4 regions of the Serratia sp. ID 25-353 genome follow, and region 1 is predicted to be linked to each of the others. Evidence: predicted binding sites of a transcription regulator. Region 1 holds the regulator's gene; each other region holds the start of a gene.
The links. The regulator Fur, encoded in region 1, represses iron uptake genes when iron is present. The targets are predictions, from matches to a motif close to ATAATAATGAGAACNACTATCAA.
Positions count from the first base shown of each region.

Region 2: sufA (Fe-S cluster assembly scaffold SufA) is a predicted target of Fur. The motif match lies at 2,819-2,841, and genes of this name have one in related genera.
Region 3: exbB (tol-pal system-associated acyl-CoA thioesterase) is a predicted target of Fur. The motif match lies at 1,859-1,881, and genes of this name have one in related genera.
Region 4: entS (enterobactin transporter EntS) is a predicted target of Fur. The motif match lies at 2,121-2,143, and genes of this name have one in related genera.

Region 1 covers NZ_CM139236.1:3,015,862-3,020,739, forward strand. The annotation lists gene seqA (replication initiation negative regulator SeqA) at 1-91, opposite strand, end outside; gene ybfF (esterase) at 316-1,089, shown strand; gene ybfE (LexA regulated protein) at 1,346-1,633, shown strand; gene fldA (flavodoxin FldA) at 1,898-2,437, shown strand; gene fur (ferric iron uptake transcriptional regulator) at 2,767-3,213, shown strand; gene ACYF6X_RS14610 (beta-N-acetylhexosaminidase) at 3,459-4,878, opposite strand, start outside.
Region 2 covers NZ_CM139236.1:1,975,007-1,979,884, forward strand. The annotation lists gene sufD (Fe-S cluster assembly protein SufD) at 1-121, opposite strand, end outside; gene sufC (Fe-S cluster assembly ATPase SufC) at 96-842, opposite strand; gene sufB (Fe-S cluster assembly protein SufB) at 886-2,382, opposite strand; gene sufA (Fe-S cluster assembly scaffold SufA) at 2,397-2,768, opposite strand; gene ACYF6X_RS09435 (hypothetical protein) at 3,294-3,698, shown strand; gene menI (1,4-dihydroxy-2-naphthoyl-CoA hydrolase) at 3,744-4,160, opposite strand; gene ydiJ (D-2-hydroxyglutarate dehydrogenase YdiJ) at 4,157-4,878, opposite strand, start outside.
Region 3 covers NZ_CM139236.1:4,324,403-4,329,280, forward strand. The annotation lists gene ACYF6X_RS20740 (LacI family DNA-binding transcriptional regulator) at 1-323, shown strand, start outside; gene exbD (TonB system transport protein ExbD) at 379-801, opposite strand; gene exbB (tol-pal system-associated acyl-CoA thioesterase) at 805-1,785, opposite strand; gene metC (cystathionine beta-lyase) at 2,217-3,413, shown strand; gene ACYF6X_RS20760 (DedA family protein) at 3,559-4,221, shown strand; gene ACYF6X_RS20765 (LysR family transcriptional regulator) at 4,232-4,878, opposite strand, start outside.
Region 4 covers NZ_CM139236.1:3,891,899-3,896,776, forward strand. The annotation lists gene ACYF6X_RS18835 (isochorismate synthase) at 1-563, opposite strand, end outside; gene entS (enterobactin transporter EntS) at 776-2,044, opposite strand; gene ACYF6X_RS18845 (enterobactin synthase subunit F) at 2,220-4,878, opposite strand, start outside.

The sequences.
Region 1 (4,878 bases):
GGCGTAAAATATCGGACGCGCTTTCACCGATGTGTTGCGTGTGGCTGGCAATATAACGGTAAAGCTCTTCGTCGACTTCAATAGTTTTCATCTTTATCCAATACTGTTTTTTCTACTTAGAACCTGAAGCCAGATCCTGCATTCAAGCCATGGGATTATAAGGTTAAAAGCGCTGGGGCGAACACAACAATGTGCCTCTGGACGGCAAATGCAGACTAATACCTATAGCCGGCACTGCCAAGCCCGCGCCGCGAAAATTCCGCATGATTCATCGTGCGATTCAATCATGATACCCTAATCTGAATCTCTCTCAGTATGAACTTCGCCATGAAATTACATTATCAACTGCTGGCCGCCGAGTCAGACGCGCTGCCGGTGCTGCTGATCCACGGGCTGTTCGGCAATCTGGACAACCTGGGCGTGCTGGCGCGCGATCTGCATAAACAGCACACCGTGATCAAGGTCGATCTGCGCAACCACGGCCTCTCCCCGCGCGCCGACGACATGAACTACCCCGCCATGGCGCAGGATCTGCTGGCGTTGCTCGACGAACTGCAGCTGGAGAAAGCGATCGTCATCGGCCACTCGATGGGCGGCAAAGCGGCGATGGCGCTGACCGCTATCGCGCCCGAGCGCGTCGCCAGGCTGATCGTCATCGACGTCGCGCCGGTGGATTACCAGACCCGCCGCCACGACGAGATTTTCGCCGCGCTGAAGGCCGTCAGCGCCGCCGGCATCACCCAGCGCCAGGCGGCCGCCCAGTTGATGCGCGACTATCTGCAGGAAGAAGGCGTAATCCAGTTCCTGCTTAAGTCCTTCCACAACGGCGAATGGCGTTTCAACCTACCGGTGCTGATCGAACGTTACGAAGACATCACCGGCTGGCAGGATGTGCCGGCCTGGCCGCACCCAACCCTGTTCATTCGCGGCGGCCTGTCGCCGTACGTGCAGGACAGTTACCGTGCAGACATCGCGCGCCAGTTCCCGCAGGCCCGCGCGCACGTCGTCGCCGGCACCGGCCATTGGGTGCACGCCGAGAAGCCGGAGGCGGTGCTGCGCGCCATCCACCGTTTTCTCGACGAAGCCTGAAAAACCCGCTCATCTGGCGAAAAAACGCGCTAAAGATAACGGCTTAGCGCGTTTAGCCCGCAGTTAGGCATTGTCGCCGCTCCATCTGCTGGGGTAATATGGCGCGCTATAATTTTGCCGCCGCGCCAGCGCGTTCGCGAACGCCGGTTCGGGGGTGAATTTGGGTTAGGGTTTATTGGCCCGAAGTGTGTTAACCGATGCCTCCGGAAGCGTGCGAGCGCTTTTTGATGCAAACTCCCTTGCAGTACCGCTACCTATGGCAAAAGAACAAACGGATCGCACGACGCTGGATCTGTTCGCAGATGAACGCCGTCCGGGGCGCCCGAAAACCAACCCGCTTTCCCGCGATGAACAGCTTAGAATCAATAAGCGCAATCAGTTACGGCGCGATAAAGTGCGTGGATTGCGGCGCGTAGAGCTGAAAATCAACGCGGATGCGGTGGACGCCCTGAACAAACTGGCGGAACAGCGCAACATCAGCCGCAGCGAACTCATCGAGCAGATGCTGTTGGCACAACTGGCGGAAGAACAGCCGGAACATTGATCTCTTCGGCCGCACGCGCGGCGCGGCGTTAAGGACAACGCCGGATCGACCACGCTTTTCTTCATTCTCCGGCATCGCATAAATGCGATAAAACCCCGGCGCCACTTTCTGGCATGATACGCATTTACCGGTAAGAGACTGCGCCTGTCGGCGCCCGCCCCGGAGGCGAAAGGCTCTTGCCATGGCATCATTTTAATCGGCGTCAGCGGCGGCAGTGCCGGCGTCGAGTAATGCAATTACTTGAATTTAAAGGTTATACGCGATATGGCTACTGTAGGCATTTTCTTTGGCAGCGACACTGGCAATACCGAAAACATTGCCAAAATGATCCAGAAAATTCTCCAGAAACAGTTTGGCGACGACGTCTCTGAAGTGCATGACATCGCTAAAAGCAGCAAAGAAGACCTGGAAGGGTTCGATATCCTGCTGCTGGGTATCCCGACCTGGTACTACGGTGAAGCGCAGTGTGACTGGGATGATTTCTTCCCGACGCTGGAAGAAGTCGACTTCAACGGCAAACTGGTGGCGCTGTTCGGCTGCGGCGATCAGGAAGACTACGCGGAATACTTCTGTGACGCGATGGGCACCATCCGCGACATTATCGAACCGCGCGGCGCGGCCATCGTGGGCCACTGGCCGACCAAAGGCTATCACTTCGAGGCCTCCAAGGGCCTGGCGGACGACGACCACTTCATCGGTCTGGCGATCGACGAAGACCGTCAGCCGGAGCTGACCAACGAGCGCGTCGACGCCTGGGTCAAACAGATCGTCGAAGAGCTGAGCCTGGCCGATATCGTCGGCTAAGCCCCGGCACTGGCGAAAGGTTGAACAAAGGCCCTGTAAAGTGCATAGTGTGCCCACAGGGCCGTCATCGGCAACAGGGATTGCTGCGATAGAAGCTACAGATTTGTAACTTCCCACCCCGTCACGGTAGACTGAGATATCGGTTTATCCCATCCATCAAGGCGTTGCATGCAAAACATGCAATAGTGCAATTATATCTTTGTTAACAACCGGCGGTTTCCATTTAGTACAACCGGTTCTATAATGAGACGCATTAACTCTTTGTGCCGACCGATGCCACAGGCGAGTACGCCTCAACTTGATTAGCATAGTAACAGGACTGAATTCGCATGACCGACAACAACATCGCATTGAAGAAGGCCGGCTTAAAAGTCACGCTTCCGCGACTCAAAATCCTGGAAGTACTGCAAAATCCGGAATGCCATCACGTCAGTGCGGAAGATTTGTACAAAAAACTGATTGATATGGGCGAAGAGATCGGGCTGGCAACGGTTTATCGCGTACTGAACCAGTTTGACGATGCGGGCATTGTGACACGTCACAATTTCGAAGGCGGCAAGTCCGTGTTCGAGCTGACCCAACAGCATCACCACGATCACCTGATTTGCCTGGACTGCGGCAAAGTGATCGAATTCAGCGACGAATCCATCGAAGTGCGCCAGCGTGATATCGCCAAGCAGCACGGCATCAAGCTCACTAACCACAGCCTGTACCTGTACGGCCACTGTGAAACCGGTGACTGCCGCGAAGACGAAACGCTGCACGACAAGAAATAAGCCTGACCGGCTATGAAAAACCGCCTCACACCGAGGCGGTTTTTTTATGCCCTCCGTGCAACGGGCAAAAAAATCCCCGGACAAGCCGGGGGAAAATCATGTCATGAAATATCACAATTGCAGCGGCACAGCGACTCCACGTACTCCTCTCACTACAACGTCCGCCCTACGCCGACACGCGCGGGCGAACGCATTCCCCCTTCGTTATACGGCCGCCGCCAGGACAGCAGGCCGTTGCACCGGGCTTAGACCTTTTCGGCGCGGCTGTAGCGTTTGCCGTCCGGGCTGACCGACCGCACCTGAACGTCACCCGAGACCGCCGGCTTGGCCTTGGCGTCATAGCGCTGCCACTGCTTGCCACCGTCGGTGGAGTACTCGATGCCCAATCCCGGCAGCGCGATATTCGCCTCCAGCTTGCCGCCCGCTACGCGTGCGCCCGGCACCGGCAGACGGTAAGCGACGCCGCCCTTATCCAGCTTGGCCAGTTCACGCTGACCCAGGATATTGGCGAAGCGCAGCCAGTCTTTCTCCAGCATCTTGGTATCGACAAAGTGGGTTTCCCCGCCTTTGTATTCGCGGCCTGCGCGGTAGTCCTGTTCCCAACCGGCGCGGTGCCAGGCGCGTTCTGCCACCGACAGCGCGCGTGGGAAGATCATGTATTCCATCTGCGGATCGGTGCGCTGGGTTTCGCTCCACAGCTGAGCGGACAGCCCGTAGGCGCCCGGCCACGGCTTGTCGCTCTTGGCGCTGAAGTGGTTGCCGTCGCGGTCGACCGAAGTTTCCGCGTTCTGCGGCATGTTGTCCGGCGCGAAGCTGAACACCTTGCGCTCGTCGCTGAAGCGGGTGCCCCAGTAGTAACCGCGCTCGTCCGGGTTCACCTCGTAAGGGAAGTCCATATAGACGTAGTCCGGGTTGGAAACCACCACTTCATACCCTTTGTTGGCCCAGTCGTTGACGCTATCGAAACCGCCCCAGTACAGGGTATCCCAGAAGTTGACGCCCACGCGCGAGGTGGCGAACGCCTTCGCGTTCTCGGCGTCTTTCAGGCCATCCTGCCAGGCCTGCATTCTGTCGATGCCATGCGCCTTCACCAGCTTGCTGACCTCTTGGCCGAAGTAGCTCGGCAGATGCTCCATGTCGGCCACCTTGCCTTCTTTGATCATCGTCTGGCACACCTGCGACTTGGCCCACGGCTTGTCTTCGTTGCTCTGATCGATGATGCCTTTGCCCGGCTCCGGTTTCGCCTTGTCGGTGTAGCCGGCGCCCAGGCGAATGTTTTTCGCTTCGTCGCCGCCGAAGTGCCAGGTCTTGATCGGCTGGCCGGCCTCTTTATGCATCTGGGCGATCTCGCCGATCACCTTGTCGACAAAGCGCTGGGACGAGTCAAGGCACGGGTTCAGGTAGCTCTGGCGGTTAAAGAACTGCACGGAGGTGGTGTTGGAGGTATCGGTCGGATCCACCAGGCGGAATTCGTTGGCCTCCTGCTCTTTCCCGGCGGCATGCAGCTTTTTATAGCGCGCTTCCATCGAGACCACCGCGGCGCGGGCGTGTGCCGGCATGTCGATCTCCGGGATCACTTCAATCTGGCGCGCCTGGGCATATTTTATGATGTCGATATAGTCCTGACGGCTGAAGAAGCCGCCGTAGACGTCCGGCCCTTGGCCG
Region 2 (4,878 bases), 1.0 Mb from region 1:
GGCGCAGCGCCTGCTGCCAGTGGGCCAGCGCATGCGGCGAACGCTCGCCGCCGCGGCCTTCGAACAGGCGATACAGCTGCTGCAGCGCGTTTGAATTACTGTTGGTCGGTAAGCCAGCCATAGCCCTGCTCCTCCAACTGTTTCACCAGCGAGAAATCGCCGGATTTGACGATGCGCCCCTGGGACAGCACGTGTACATAATCCGGTTTGATGTAGTCCAGAATGCGCTGATAGTGGGTCACGATGATAAAGGCGCGCTTGCCGTCCCGCAGCGAGTTGACGCCGTTGGCGACGATCTTGAGCGCGTCGATGTCCAGGCCCGAATCGGTTTCATCGAGAATGCACAGATCCGGCTCCAGCGCCGCCATCTGCAGAATGTCGTTGCGTTTTTTCTCGCCGCCGGAGAAGCCGACGTTGACCGAACGGGTCAGCAGATCGGCCGGCATATCCAGCAGCGCGATTTTCTCTTCGATGAAATCGGCGAAGTCAAAGCGATCCAGCGGCTCCTGCTCGCGGTATTTACGCACCGCGTTGACCGACGTCTGCAGGAAGAAGTGGTTGCTGACGCCGGGGATCTCCACCGGGTACTGGAAGGCCAGGAACACGCCTTCACCGGCGCGATCTTCCGGATCCAGCTCCAGCAGATCCTTGCCCTTGAAGGTAACTTCCCCTTCGGTCACTTCGTACTCTTCACGCCCGGCCAGCGTGGCGGACAGCGTGCTCTTACCCGAGCCGTTCGGCCCCATGATGGCGTGCACTTCGCCCGGTTTGATCTCCAGATCCAATCCCTTGAGGATCTCGTTGCCTTCCACGCTGACTTTCAAATTCTTGATGCTTAACATGCTGTGTCCTCAGATAGCGCCGGCGGCGCTAAAAATGCGGCGATTAACCCACGCTGTGTTCCAGGCTGATGGCCAGAAGTTTCTGCGCCTCGACGGCGAACTCCAGCGGCAGCTCGGAGAAAACGTCCTTGCAGAAACCGTTGACGATCATCGAAATGGCGTCATCCTCGCTGATGCCGCGCTGCAGGCAGTAGAACAGCTGGTCATCGCCGATCTTCGAGGTGGTGGCTTCGTGCTCCAGCTGAGCGCTGTTGTTGCGCGCTTCAACGTAAGGGAACGTGTGGGCACCGCTGTCCGGCCCGATCAGCATCGAGTCGCACTGGGTAAAGTTACGGGCGTTTTCCGCCCCCGGCAGGATTTTCACCAGGCCGCGATAAGTGTTCTCGCTGTGGCCGGCGGAGATGCCTTTGGCGATGATGGTCGACTTGGTGTTTTTGCCGATGTGGATCATCTTGGTGCCGGTGTCCGCCTGTTGATGGCCGCTGGTCAGCGCCACCGAGAAGAATTCGCCGATCGAATTGTCGCCCTGCAGGATCACGCTTGGGTATTTCCAGGTAATGGCCGAGCCGGTTTCCGACTGGGTCCAGGACATTTTCGAGCCGGCGCCTTCGCACAGCGCGCGCTTGGTGACGAAGTTGAGGATGCCGCCCTTGCTCTCGCCGCCGGAGAACCAGTTCTGCACCGTCGAGTATTTCACTTCGGCGTCTTTATGCAGGATCACTTCCACCACCGCCGCGTGCAGCTGGTAGCTGTCGCGCACCGGGGCGGAGCAGCCTTCGATGTAGCTGACATAGCTGCCTTCGTCGGCGATCAGGATGGTGCGTTCGAACTGGCCGGTTTTCGCGGCGTTGATGCGGAAATAGGTCGACAGCTCCATCGGGCAGCGCACGCCTTTCGGCACATAGACGAAGGTGCCGTCGGAGGCCACCGCGGCGTTCAGCGCGGCGAAGAAGTTATCGTTGGAGGGCACCACGCGCCCCAGGTACTGACGCACCAGATCCGGGTATTCCTGGATCGCTTCGCCGAACGAGCAGAAGATCACCCCGCTTTCCGCCAGTTTTTCACGGTAAGTGGTAGCGACCGAGACCGAGTCGAAGATGGCGTCCACCGCCACCTCGCTGCCCTCGCGCACCGGCACGCCGAGCTGATTGAACGCCAGCTCCACTTCGCTGGTCAGGTAATCTTTTTCCGTCGCCGCGCCCGGTTGCTGCTCGGCGCCGGGTTGCGAACCGCAGGCGTCGTCGCAGCTGCCGCAGGACGGCGCCGAATAGTAACTGTAGTCCTGGTAGTTCAGGCGATCATAATTGGCCTTCAGCCAGTGCGGCTCTTCCATCTGCAGCCAGGCGCGGTAGGCCTCAAGGCGGAATTCCAGCATCCACTCGGGTTCGTTGCGCTTGGCCGAGATGGCGCGCACCACCTCTTCGTTGATGCCTTTGGCCAACTCATCGGTTGCCAGCTGGGTGAAGAAACCTTCTTTGTAGCGACCTTCGCTGACCCAAGCCTGCACTTCATTAGGCATTTCTACATTGCTTCGTGTCATGTTGATTGCATCGCTCAAACGCCAAAGCTCTCGCCGCACCCGCAGGCATGCTGAGCTTTAGGATTGTTGAATTTGAATATCTGATTCAGCCCTTCGCGGACGTAATCTACCGTGGTGCCATCGATGAACGGCATGGCTTTCAGCGGCACATAGAGTTTGGCGCCGTCGCGCTCAAACAGCAGATCGTCATCGGCGGGTTCGCGGGTCAGATCCAGCACATAGGCAAAGCCGGCGCAGCCGGATTGTTTCACCCCTAGCTGCAGCCCTTTCACCTGCGGATCCTGCTGCATCAGTTTCGTTATTTGTCGTACGGCGCTGTCGCTGAGCGAAATGCCTTGCCAGACATTTTCATCCAGAGAAAAAGTGCCGACATTTTCCGTTTGCATAGGGTCTACCTCACACTCGTGTTTGGCCACAGCCAATCTGGGTTGCTTATATGTTAGTGATAACGATTATCACTTCAACCGTTTGTTTTGCGGGGGTATCCGCCGCGAGCGCGGTTTTTCGCTGCGGCGCGCGGCAAGCCAACGGGACACCCGTGGCGGCTTGCGGCGTCAGGCGGCAAGGTGTGCATGCTATCCCTATGAATTCGTTATCTATCCTGCATCACCGTACCGCACTCCCCGGTGGCCCGTCAGCGTTACAGCGCTGCGGTGCGTTGCCGATCTAAACATTCATAGAAAATACCTATTTCTGCATTCTGTCTGTCGTAAATGTGCGTTTATCGCATTTCGCGGCGCAACGCGCGCGCGCGCCTTCAGATTAAAGTTTAGTCGCTCAGGATTAAGTTGGGTCGTCGGCGGCCTTTTACACCCCGCGCGATGAAAAAACGCCACGCCGGGGATTGATCGGCAACGCGGCAGTTTATATGATAATGATTATCATTCAATTGTAATTTGAGCGCGAAGCCAATGACTCTTTCGATCAACGCATGGTTGCTGGGCAAGATTGATGACTACAAATTCAGCGTGCGCGACGCCACGGTGGACTTTTACATGGCCGAAGCGGCGCTGCGGCGCCCGGAATGCAATATCGACCACCTGAAGCGGTACAACAGCGTCAGCCTCACCATGGCCAATCTGTGCCTGGAAAACGGCGACGACGACAGCTATCTGCACGCGCTCAGCAAGCTGCATAACCGGCTGATCGTCGAAATCAACAACCCGCAGCGCTGCCAGCTGTTTCGGGTGCAAAGCTACCACTTCGCCCGCCACACGCTGACGCTGATCTGCCAAAAATATGCAATGGAAGGCACCTGGGAGAAGGCGAACGCGTTTCAGAAGGACTTCGTCAAACGCGTGCCGTTTCAGCTGTAAAGCGAAAGGCTCCGCAGGCCGATCGCCTGCGGAAACCGGCGGGAATCAGTCGATGACCGCCGTGGTCAGACGCGAGGTGCAGCACAACCGATCGCGCGCGTCGAAGATCTCGATTTGCCACACCTGATGGCGACGGCCGACGTGCAGTGCGCGACACACCCCGCGCACCTGGCCATCGAATACCGCGCGCAGGTGGTTGGCGTTGATCTCCAGCCCCACCACTTTCTGCTCGCCTTCGCTGCACAGGTAACCGGCCATCGATCCCATCGATTCCGCCAGCACCACCGACGCCCCGCCGTGCAACAGCCCGAACGGCTGCCGGGTGCGGCCGTCGACCGGCATGGTGGCCTCGAGGAAATCCTCGCCCAGTTGGGTAAACTCGATGCCCACATGGCTGACCATGCAGCCGTCGCCAGCGCGGTTCAGCTGCTCCAGCGATGTTTCACGTTTCCACAATTTCACTCAATCATCTCCAGAAGTGCCTGTAATGGGTGACGCACGCCATTGCCCTCGATGCGTTTCACCTGGCTGCGGCAGGAATAACCGGTCGCCAGGCAGCGCTGCCGCGGCAAACGCTGCAGCGTCGGATGCCATGATAGCTCATAAATGCCGAGCGAGTTTTGCAGGTTCTTGGCTTCATGCCCGTAAGTGCCCGCCATGCCGCAGCAGCCAACGCTGACGTTCTCCAGTTTGGCGCCGAAGCGGGCGAAGATCGCCGCCCACTGTTGACCGCTGGCCGGCAGCGCGGTGGTTTCGGTGCAGTGACCGAACAGATACCACGGCTCGCCGGTCGCCGGCTGTTCGGCGCGATCCGCGATCCGCTGTTGCAACCATTCATGCACCAGCTGCACCTGAAAATCGCCGCGTTCGGCGCCGAGGATCTCGCGGTATTCGTCGCGGTAGCACAGCACCAACGCCGGATCGACGCCCACCAGCGGCATATCGAGCTGCGCCACGCGGTTGAGAAAATCGGCGGTTTTGCGCGCGGTGCGGGCGAACCGCGTCAGGAAACCTTTCACATGCTGCGCCTTGCCGTTTGGCGAGAACGGCAGCAGCACCGGTTTATAGCCAAGCTTCTCCACCAGCCGGACAAAGTCCGCCACCACTTTGGCGTCGTAATAGCTGGTAAACGGATCCTGGACGATCAGCACGTGCTCTGCGCGCTGCTCGGCGCTAAGCC
Region 3 (4,878 bases), 1.3 Mb from region 1:
TGTGCGCACAGCTGGGGCGTCCGCCCAAAGCGCTGTTTACCGCCGCCTGCGGCCTGTTGGAAGGGGTATTGCGTTATCTGACTCAGCATCAGCTGATGGAGAGCGACATCCACCTGTGCAGCTTCGACGATCACTACCTGTTCGACTGCATGACGCTGAAGATAGACACGGTCGCACAGGACTGCCGGGCGCTGGCGCAACATAGCTTCAGCCAGGTCACCGCGCTCATCGACGAGCGGCCGCTGGAACAGAATGCGCTTTATCTACCGGGCCGTATCCACTGGCGCCATGCCGGTTCCCGGGCGTTGTTGGCCGGGGAGTGATATCTCTGAATCAATAAAAAAGGGCGCCTGAGCGCCCTTTATCGTTTTGCTGCCGCTACTTGGCGGCGCCTTCCATGCCCACCAGCCCCACTTTCAGGTAGCCGGCTTTACGCAGGGTGTCCATCACGCTCATCAGCGTTTCATAGTCCACGCTCTTGTCCGCCTGGAAGAAGATGGTGGTTTCTTTGTTCGCCTGAGTGCGTTGATCCAGCACCGAAGTCAGCTGATCGGCATTCACCGGCTGATCGCCAACGTAGAGCTGCTTGTCAGCCTTCACCGACAGGAACACCGGTTTCTCCGGCCGCGGCTGCGGTTTGGCGGAAGAAGCCGGCAGATCGACGCGGATATCTACCGTTGCCAGCGGCGCGGCCACCATAAAGATGATCAACAGCACCAACATGACGTCGATAAACGGCGTCACGTTGATTTCATGCAGTTCGCCGCTGTCGTCCAGATCTTCATTTAAGCGCATCGCCATGACTCACCCCGCCCGCAGTTGGTGTGCGTGCTGTGAGCGCTTGGCTTCCGCCGTTGCGGCCAGATCCAGATCGCGGCCCTGCAGCAGCAAGACCTGCGCCGCCACGTCGCCTACCTGGGCGCGATGGCCGCTGATGACGCGGGCGAAGATGTTGTAGATAACGACCGCAGGGATCGCCGCCACCAGGCCCATCGCAGTCGCCAGCAGCGCCTCTGCGATGCCCGGCGCCACGACCGCCAGGTTGGTGGTCTGCGAATGGGCGATGCCGATAAAGCTGTTCATGATGCCCCAGACGGTACCGAACAGGCCGACGAACGGCGAGATGGCGCCGATGGTGGCCAGGAAGCCGTTGCCGCGGCCCATGTTGCGGCTGTAGGCCGCCACGCGGCGCTCGAGGCGGAAACCGGTGCGTTCCTTGATGCCGTTGTTGTCGTTGGATTCCGCAGACAGCTCCAGCTCATTTTGCGCATCGTTCAGCAGTACCGCACTGACGCTCTCCGGGGAGAAGTTTTGCGCCAGTTCGGAAGCCTCATCCAGCGAACGCGCTTCGGCCAGTGCCAACTGCTCGCGGCGCAGACGGCGCTTGGCGCGCAGCAGTTCGCTGCCTTTGGCGAACAGAATGGTCCAGGTCACGATAGACGCCAGCACCAGGCCGATCATCACCGCTTTCACCACCGCGTCGGCGTGCTGGTACATACCCCAAATGGACAGGTCCATGCCGCGGGTTTCCGGTGGCTGGATCGTTGGCGCCGGGTTTACCGGCGTGATGCTCTCCGGCGCGGCGGCTGCAGCAGGTGCAGGCGCGGTGGTCGGCGCAACGCTTTCGGTAACGGCCGGATTGGCCGCCGGCGCTGCCTGCGCGCTGCCGGCCAGCCCCACGACCAGCACCATAGAAGCCATCAGGCTACGGCCAAAGGCCTTGCCCCACTGCGCCCGGCCCTGGCCGAACGATCCTTGATTTAAATTCTTGCCAGCCGTTTTCACGCTGTGCCTCCACCCATTACCGATCAAAATTAAGGAATAATTCAGCGTGCGATCATATCAAACCAACCGGGGATTGATAGTAGTTCTCATTATTATTTACCAAATAAACGAGAAAATTTTAGCCAACCCCGCCGCAAAGCGCCAATCCGCGCCCGTTCACCGCCAAACGCCCCTTTTATAGGGTTATTTCGTTACTTTTCTTCCACAACGACGCAACAACGACACGCTGCCGAACGGCATCTTGACCGAGGAATGGGCTTCTCTCTCGCACCAGGGCAGAAGGATGAGGCGAGAAAGGCGCACCTGGCAGCCAATAATAGCCGTTTCTGTATCTGGAAGTTAAAACGTCTGGATGGCTATATTAACTCATGCTAACGTAAGGGCTATCGCAAACGGGCACGTGCAGAGCAACCAAAGGTGAGCCAGGTACCATGACGTCAAAACACATCGAAACCACGCTGATCGGCGCCGGCCGCGGCAAACGCTACACCCAGGGCTCCGTCAATCCCGTCACGCAACGCGCCTCTTCTTTGGTCTTCGACTCCGTCGCTGCCAAAAAGCACGCCACCGCGCAACGCGCCCACGGCGAGCTGTTTTACGGCCGACGCGGCACCCTGACCCACTTCGCCCTGCAGGATGCGATGGTGGAGCTGGAGGGCGGCGCCGGCTGCGTGCTGTACCCCTGCGGTGCGGCGGCGGTGGCCAATGCGATCCTGTCGTTCGTCGGCGCCGGCGATCACCTGCTGGTCACCGGTTCGGCGTACGAACCGACCCAGGATTTCTGCACCCACATCCTCGGTCGCATGAACGTCAGCACCACCTATTTCGATCCGCTGATCGGCGCTGATATCGCCACATTGATCCAACCCAATACCCGCGTGGTGTTCCTGGAATCCCCCGGCTCCATCACCCTGGAAGTGCAGGACATTCCGGCGATGGTGCAGGCCATTCGCGCCGTGGCGCCGGAGGTGGTGATCATGATCGACAACACCTGGGCGGCGGGCGTGCTGTTCAAGGCGCTGGATTTTGACATCGACATTTCTATTCAGGCCGGCACCAAATACCTGATCGGCCATTCCGATTACATGCTCGGCACCGCCGTCTCCAACGCGCGCTGTTGGGATCAACTGCGCGAGTACTCCTATCTGATGGGGCAGATGGTGGATGCCGACACCGCCTACATGGCGAGCCGCGGCCTGCGCACCCTGAGCGTGCGCCTGAAGCAGCACGAGCGCAGCAGCATTGAGGTCGCCAACTGGCTGGCCGAACGGCCGGAGGTGGCGACGGTCAATCACCCGGCCCTGCCCAGTTGCAAGGGCCACGAGTTCTACCGCCGCGACTTCAGCGGCTGCAACGGGCTGTTCTCTTTCGTGCTGAAAGAGCGGCTGGACGATGCGCAGCTGGCCGCCTACCTGGACAACTTCAGCCACTTCAGCATGGCCTACTCCTGGGGCGGCTTCGAGTCGCTGATCCTGGCCAACCAACCGGAAGAGCTGGAAGCGATCCGTCCGGCGGGCGGCGTCGATTTTTCCGGCACGCTGGTGCGCGTGCACATCGGCCTGGAGAACGTCGAAGACCTGATCGCCGATCTGGCTACCGGCTTCGATCGCCTCAACGGCGTGCGCTAAGGCGGATTCCGCTAATTTTCTTCGTCTCGTTTAATGTCGGCTTAAGCTATTAGCGGTACACTATCCGGGTAACTGTCAGATACGGTAACCGCCGCACCCTGGAGAACGTGACCCCGGGCGCAACCGGCATGCAACAGGACATAAAATGGATGTATTACGAGAGATTATTCATGCGCTTTGGCAGCAGGACTTTACCGCCCTCGCCGATCCCAGCGTAATTTGGGTGGTTTACGCCGTACTTTTCACCACTCTGTTTTTGGAAAACGGACTGCTGCCCGCCTCCTTTCTCCCCGGCGACAGCCTGCTGCTGCTGTCGGGCGCACTGATCGCCAAAGGCGTGATGGGCTTTGCCCCCACCCTGCTGATTCTGACCGCCGCCGCCGGCCTCGGTTGCTGGCTGAGCTATATCCAGGGCCGCTGGCTGGGCCACACCGGCCTGGTGAAGAGCTGGCTGCTGCAGCTGCCGGCACAGTACCACCAGCGCGCACACAACCTGTTCAACCGCCACGGGTTGACGGCGCTGCTGATCGGCCGTTTCCTCGGCTTTGTGCGCACCCTGCTGCCGACCATGGCCGGTATTTCCGGGCTCAACAGCTCACGCTTCCAGGTGTTCAACTGGCTGAGCGCGGCGATCTGGGTTTGCGCGCTGGTGGGCCTCGGCTATGCTTTCAGCCAAATCCCGCTAGTGAAGCGCTACGAAAGCCAGGTGATGACCGGCCTGATGCTGCTGCCGCTGCTGCTGCTGTTCGTCGGCCTGCTGGGCGCCATGCTGGTGATCTGGCGTAAAAAACGCGCCGCCTCCTCCTGAGCCAGGCGCACTACAGCGCCTTCTCGACCAACGCCAGGCTGGCAGGCAGTTTGCTCACCAGCGTATCTACCGCCAGCCGCACCTTCAGCGGCAGGTGAGGCGTGTGCGGCCACACCGCATGCGCGTCAAAGGCGGCACCCGGCCGGTCGCGCAGCAAGCGCACCAGCGCCCCGCTCAACAGCTGCTCACGCACCAGCCAGCACGGCAGCCAGGCAATGCCGAACCCCGCCGTCGCCGCATCCGCAATCGCCTGCAGATCGTCCATTTGCAGCCGGTTATTCGGCATCACTTCCTGCGGCTTACCGTCGCTATCCAATACCAACCAGCTGCGCCGCGCACCGGCGCGCATATAGGTCACCGCCTCATGCTGGGCCAATTGCTCGATGCTGCGCGGTTCGCCGCACCGCTGCAGATAGGCCGGCGAGGCGCACAGCGTCATGCGATGATCGCCGATACGCCGCGCCACCAGCCCGCCGCTGTTGGCCAACGTGCCGTTACGGATCGCCATATCGAAGCCGTCCTCAATCAGATCCACCACCCGATCGCTGAACGACAGCTCCAGCTCCAGGCCAGGGTGCTCGCGCGTCAGCTCAGTCAGCAGCGGCGCAATGCACATGCGGCCAAACAGCACCGGCATCGATACCCGCAGCCGGCCGC
Region 4 (4,878 bases), 880 kb from region 1:
TGGAAACCGTGCGGGTTCTGGGCAATCACGCGCGCCATCAGCGCATGGCGATCCACCGGCTGACGCGTTTCGATCTCCAGCAGGCGCGACAGCACCACTTTATCCAGCTCACCGGCCTTCATCGCGTCAACGGCATCGCTGACCATGTTCATGAACGGCTGCTGCGGCGGCAGCTCCGTCACGCCGGCCAGTTCAGGGCCGTTCGCCGCCGGCCGAACGCCGGCCATAAAGGCGGCGCGATCGAACCAGCGGCTCTGCTGTGGAATAAACAGCGCCGAAGGCTGCCGGGTATCGAACGGGATGGCGCCGCACAGCAGCGGGTTTTTGATGCCGGCCTGACGGGCATCGGCAAACGCCTGCCGCACGCTGCGCTGGAACTCGCCGTTCAGATCGGCGCCGTCCGCGGCCGGCAGGCGAATGCGGCTGAAACAACCGGTGGTGGTCAAGCTGCGGAAAGGGGAGGTAAAGAAGAAGCCCGACGCCGGAGAAAAATCAGCGGCGAACCGGTGTTCTTCGCGCTCCTGCATTTCCTTTCGATTGATGTCGTTCACGGCAGTATCCATCGCTTCGCCCTCAAGGATTTGAAGTGATAACCAATATAATAATGATTATCATTTGAGTTAATTCCGCGCTAAATTACTCGCCGATATTTGCTATGTCAATAAACGTAAGCACTTCTTTCATTTCGAAATCATGACATAAACGCTGTGGGTTTTACGCATGCCGATGATAAGCATTGCTATTTGATCCCACAGCGTCGCATTAGCGCATGACGTTACTTTTCGCTGGCTGGTTGCGCCTCGTTCTGCGGCTCCGGTTTGTGCAGCGTCACCTGGCGCAAACCGGTCATGGCGAACAGCAACAGGATGCCGAGCAGCGCCGCGCCGAAGCCGAAACCGCTGGCGCTCATCGCCGGCAGCATGAAGGCGCCCATCGCCCCCAGCAGCAACGCGCCCAGCGCATCGCCCACCACGTTCTGCGCCGTCCACAGGCCGTTGATGCGGCCGAGGAAGTTGTCCGGCGTCAGGCTCTGGATCAGGCCGTATTGCAGCAGCGAGTTCAGTGCGCTCAGGTAGCCGAACGCCACCAGGCACAGCAACGCCAGGCTGTACCACGGCATCAGGCCGAACAGGCCAATGGCGGCGAACGCCGCGATCGCTGTCAGCAGCATCACCCAGCCGGGGCGCGCCACGTGCGCCACGCGCCCGCTGGTGAACGCACCGATGGCCGCGCCGAGCGGCACGGCGGCGTACATATAGCCGAGGTGGGCAGCGTCGATGTGCCAGCTTTCCGCCATCGCCGGGTACAGCACGCGCACCGCGCTGGCCATGGTCAGCAGCGCGCCGATCAGCGCCACCATGCCGATCACCTTGTTCTGGAACAGGAAGGCGAAACCGCCCGCCAGCGCGCGCAGCGGATGTTCACGCGGCTGCGGCGGCGGCATCAGCTGCGGCAGGCTCAGCAGCGGCAGCAGCGTCAACAGGGTGCCAAACGCCGCCAGGCCGTAGTTCCAGGCAATGCCCATATGGGCGATCACCAGACCGCCAATCGCCGGGGAAAGAATCGAGCCGAAGCGCACCGTCAGCATGCTGATGGCGCCCGCCTGCACGATGTTTTCGCGGCCCACCAGCGCCGGCGTGGCCGCCAGCAGCGCCGTCACCCCCACCGCGCCGAAGAAGCCGTCCCACACCGCCAGCAGATAAATGGCCGCCAGCGAAGGCGACGGCAACAGGGCGTTGAGGCACAGGCCGACGAAGCCGACGCCGCAGGTAGAACGCGCGAACAGGATCAGCCGGCGCCGCTCATAGCGATCGGCCAATACGCCCCCCATCAGCAGCCCGGCGAACATGCCGCCGCCGGCCAGCGTCACCGCCAGCCCCACCTGCAGGGTGGAACCGGTCAGCGCCTGGATCTGCACCGGGATGGCGATCGCCATCAGCCCCAGCGCCACAATGGAGATAAAGCGCGCGCAGAATACCGCGCGGAAAGCCCGGTTGGTTTTCAGCAGGCTAAAATCAAGCAGGATGGAGGGTTTGCTACTCATCGGTTGTTCACCACATCTTTAAACGGGGATTCTGCAGTTGCGGGGCGCTATGCTAGCACAGATGACGAAATCAATAATGATAATAAAACTCATTGATATTCAACTGTGAGCGACCGCAAGAAACGCCGCCACACGCGGGGTCATCCCCGTGCCTGGCGGCGAGATAACGGCGCGATTACAGCGTGCGCAAGATCCGGTTCAGCAGCGGCCCCAACACTTTGAACGACGCCGGCGAAACGATATCGACATGCGCGCAGTCCAGCTCGTGCACCTGCAGCGCATCGACGTACTGCGACCAGGTCTGATGCACGTCCATTCCTTCCTGCAATGTGCGTTTGGCGACGAACAGCGTCGCCTGGCCGTGGAAACGGGCGGTGCGCGTGTGCGACAGCAACCGCACCGAATCGGCGTAGTTGGCCTCGATGTTGTCGAACATCGCGGTGCGCGTCTCGCCCAGCGCCGGATCGAGCGTATCCTGCGACACCGCCAGGAACTGCTCGCGCTCGCGCTGCACTTCCTTCAACACGTTGTCGTCCAGCATCACGTCCCAGTTTTGGGTCTCCGGCGGATAGGTATCCAGCAGGCCGAGGAACGCCACCTGCTCGCCGCGCGCCTGCAGCCGGGCGGCGATGCCCTGCGCCAGCGTGCCGCCCAGCGAGTAGCCGATGAAGTGGTACGGCCCATGCGGCTGTACCTGCAACACCGTCTGCAGGTGGGCATCCACCACCTGATCCATATCTTCGCTCAGCGCCAACGGGCCGTCCGGCCGCGGTGACTGGATACCGACCAGCGACCAGTGCTGATCGAGATAGCGCGGCAATACGCTGAACTGCCAGGAGAAACCGGACGCCGGGTGCAGACAGAACAGCGTCGGCCCCTCGGTGACGCGCAGCGGCAATACGCTGTCGAAGCCGCTGCGATCGGCCTCTTCCTGCGTGCGATCTTCCGCCAGCAAGGCGGCCAGCTGCTCAACGCGCGACGCCACCATCACCTGGCCGACGGACACCGCCTTGCCCAGATCGCGGCGCAGCTCCGCCGCCAGCCGCATCGCCAGCAGCGAATGGCCGCCGAGCGCGAAGAAATCGTCGTCGGCGAACACCTGCTCGCGCTGCAGCAAACGGGCGAATACCGCCGCGATCTCGCTTTCCAGCCCGGCCTGCGGCGGCCGTCCTGCCTTGCGTTCACCGCCCTGCGGCTGCGGCAAGGCCTTGCGATCCAGCTTGCCGTTGGCGCTCAGCGGCAAATCGCTCATTTCCACCAGCGCCACCGGCACCATGTGCGGCGGCAGGCGGTCGGCCAGCGCCGCACGCAGGGCTTCCGCATCCCAGCTCGCGCCGGGCTGCATCACCAGGTAACCCACCAGTTGGCGCGCATCGCCGCCGGCGTCCACCGGCGTGCCCTGCAGCACCAGCGCGTGCGTCACCGCCTGGCGCACGCCCGGCAGCGACAGCAAGGCGTGGTCGATTTCGCTCAGCTCGATACGCTGCCCGCGGATCTTCAGCTGATCGTCGCTGCGGCCCAAATATTCCACCGCACCGTCCGGCAGCCAGCGCGCCACGTCGCCGGTGCGGTACATGCGCCCGCCCTCGCCGAACGGATCGGCGACAAAGCGGCTGGCGGTCAGATCCGGCCGGCCAAGGTAGCCGTGCGCCAGCTGCACGCCGGTCAGATACAGATCGCCCGCCACGCCCGGCGGTACCGGCCGCAGGCGCGCGTCAAGAATGCGCAGCCCGGTGTTCCACACCGGCAGGCCGATCGGCACGTTGGCGCCGGTCACCTTCGCCAGCGCGTCGCCGTAGGCCGGATGCCAGGTCACATCCACCGCCGCTTCGGTCGGGCCGTAGAGGTTGTGCAACGGCACCGCCGTGCGGCTTTGCCACAGGCGGCACAGCTCCGCCGGCAGCGCTTCGCCGCTGCAGAACACCTGGCGCAGCGCGGCGCAGCTCGCCACCGCCGCGTCGTCGTCCAGGGCGGCCACAAAAGCCGCCAGCATCGACGGCACGAAGTGCAGCGTGGTAATGCGGTGTTGCGCGATCAGCTGTTGCAGCTGCTGCGGGTCGCGATGCGCCTCCGGCGGCGCCATCACCAGCCGGGCGCCGACCATCAGCGGCCAGAAGAATTCCCACACCGAGACGTCGAAACTGCACGGCGTTTTCTGCAGCACCGCGTCGTCCGCTCCCAGCGGATACTGGTGCTGCATCCACAGCAGGCGGTTGACGATCGCCTGATGGCCGACCAACACGCCTTTCGGGCGCCCGGTGGAGCCGGAGGTAAAGATGATATAGGCCGCATGGTCCGGCGTCGGGCCCGCGATCGCCACCTCGGCGGCGTGATCGGCCGCCAGCGGCGCGTCATACAGCAAGATCTCGCCCTTGTCGGCGAAACGCGCCTGCTGCGCCGGGTTGGTGATGACCAGCCGCGGCGCGGCGTCTTCCAGCATCATCGCCAGCCGCTCGTCCGGATAACCGGTGTCCAGCGGCAGATAGGCGGCGCCCGCTTCCACGATCGCCATCAACGCCAGCGACAGGAACACCGAACGCGGCAGCGCCACCGCCACGATGTCGCCCGGCCGCACGCCCTGCGCAACCAGCTCGCGCGCCAGCGCCGTAACCTGCTCACGCGTTTCGCGGTAGGTAAAGCTGAAATGCGCATCCGCCAGCGCCGGCGCGTCCGGCGTGGTTTGCGCCTGCTGCGCCAGCAGCTGGCTCAGCGTGGTCGCCGGCACCGGGTGCGCCGTGTCGTTGACCCGCGCCAGCAGCGCGTGATCGTCGGCGGTCAGCATATCGGCTTCGCCGATCGGCAACGTTGCCTGCACGGCGAACTGCGCCAGCAGC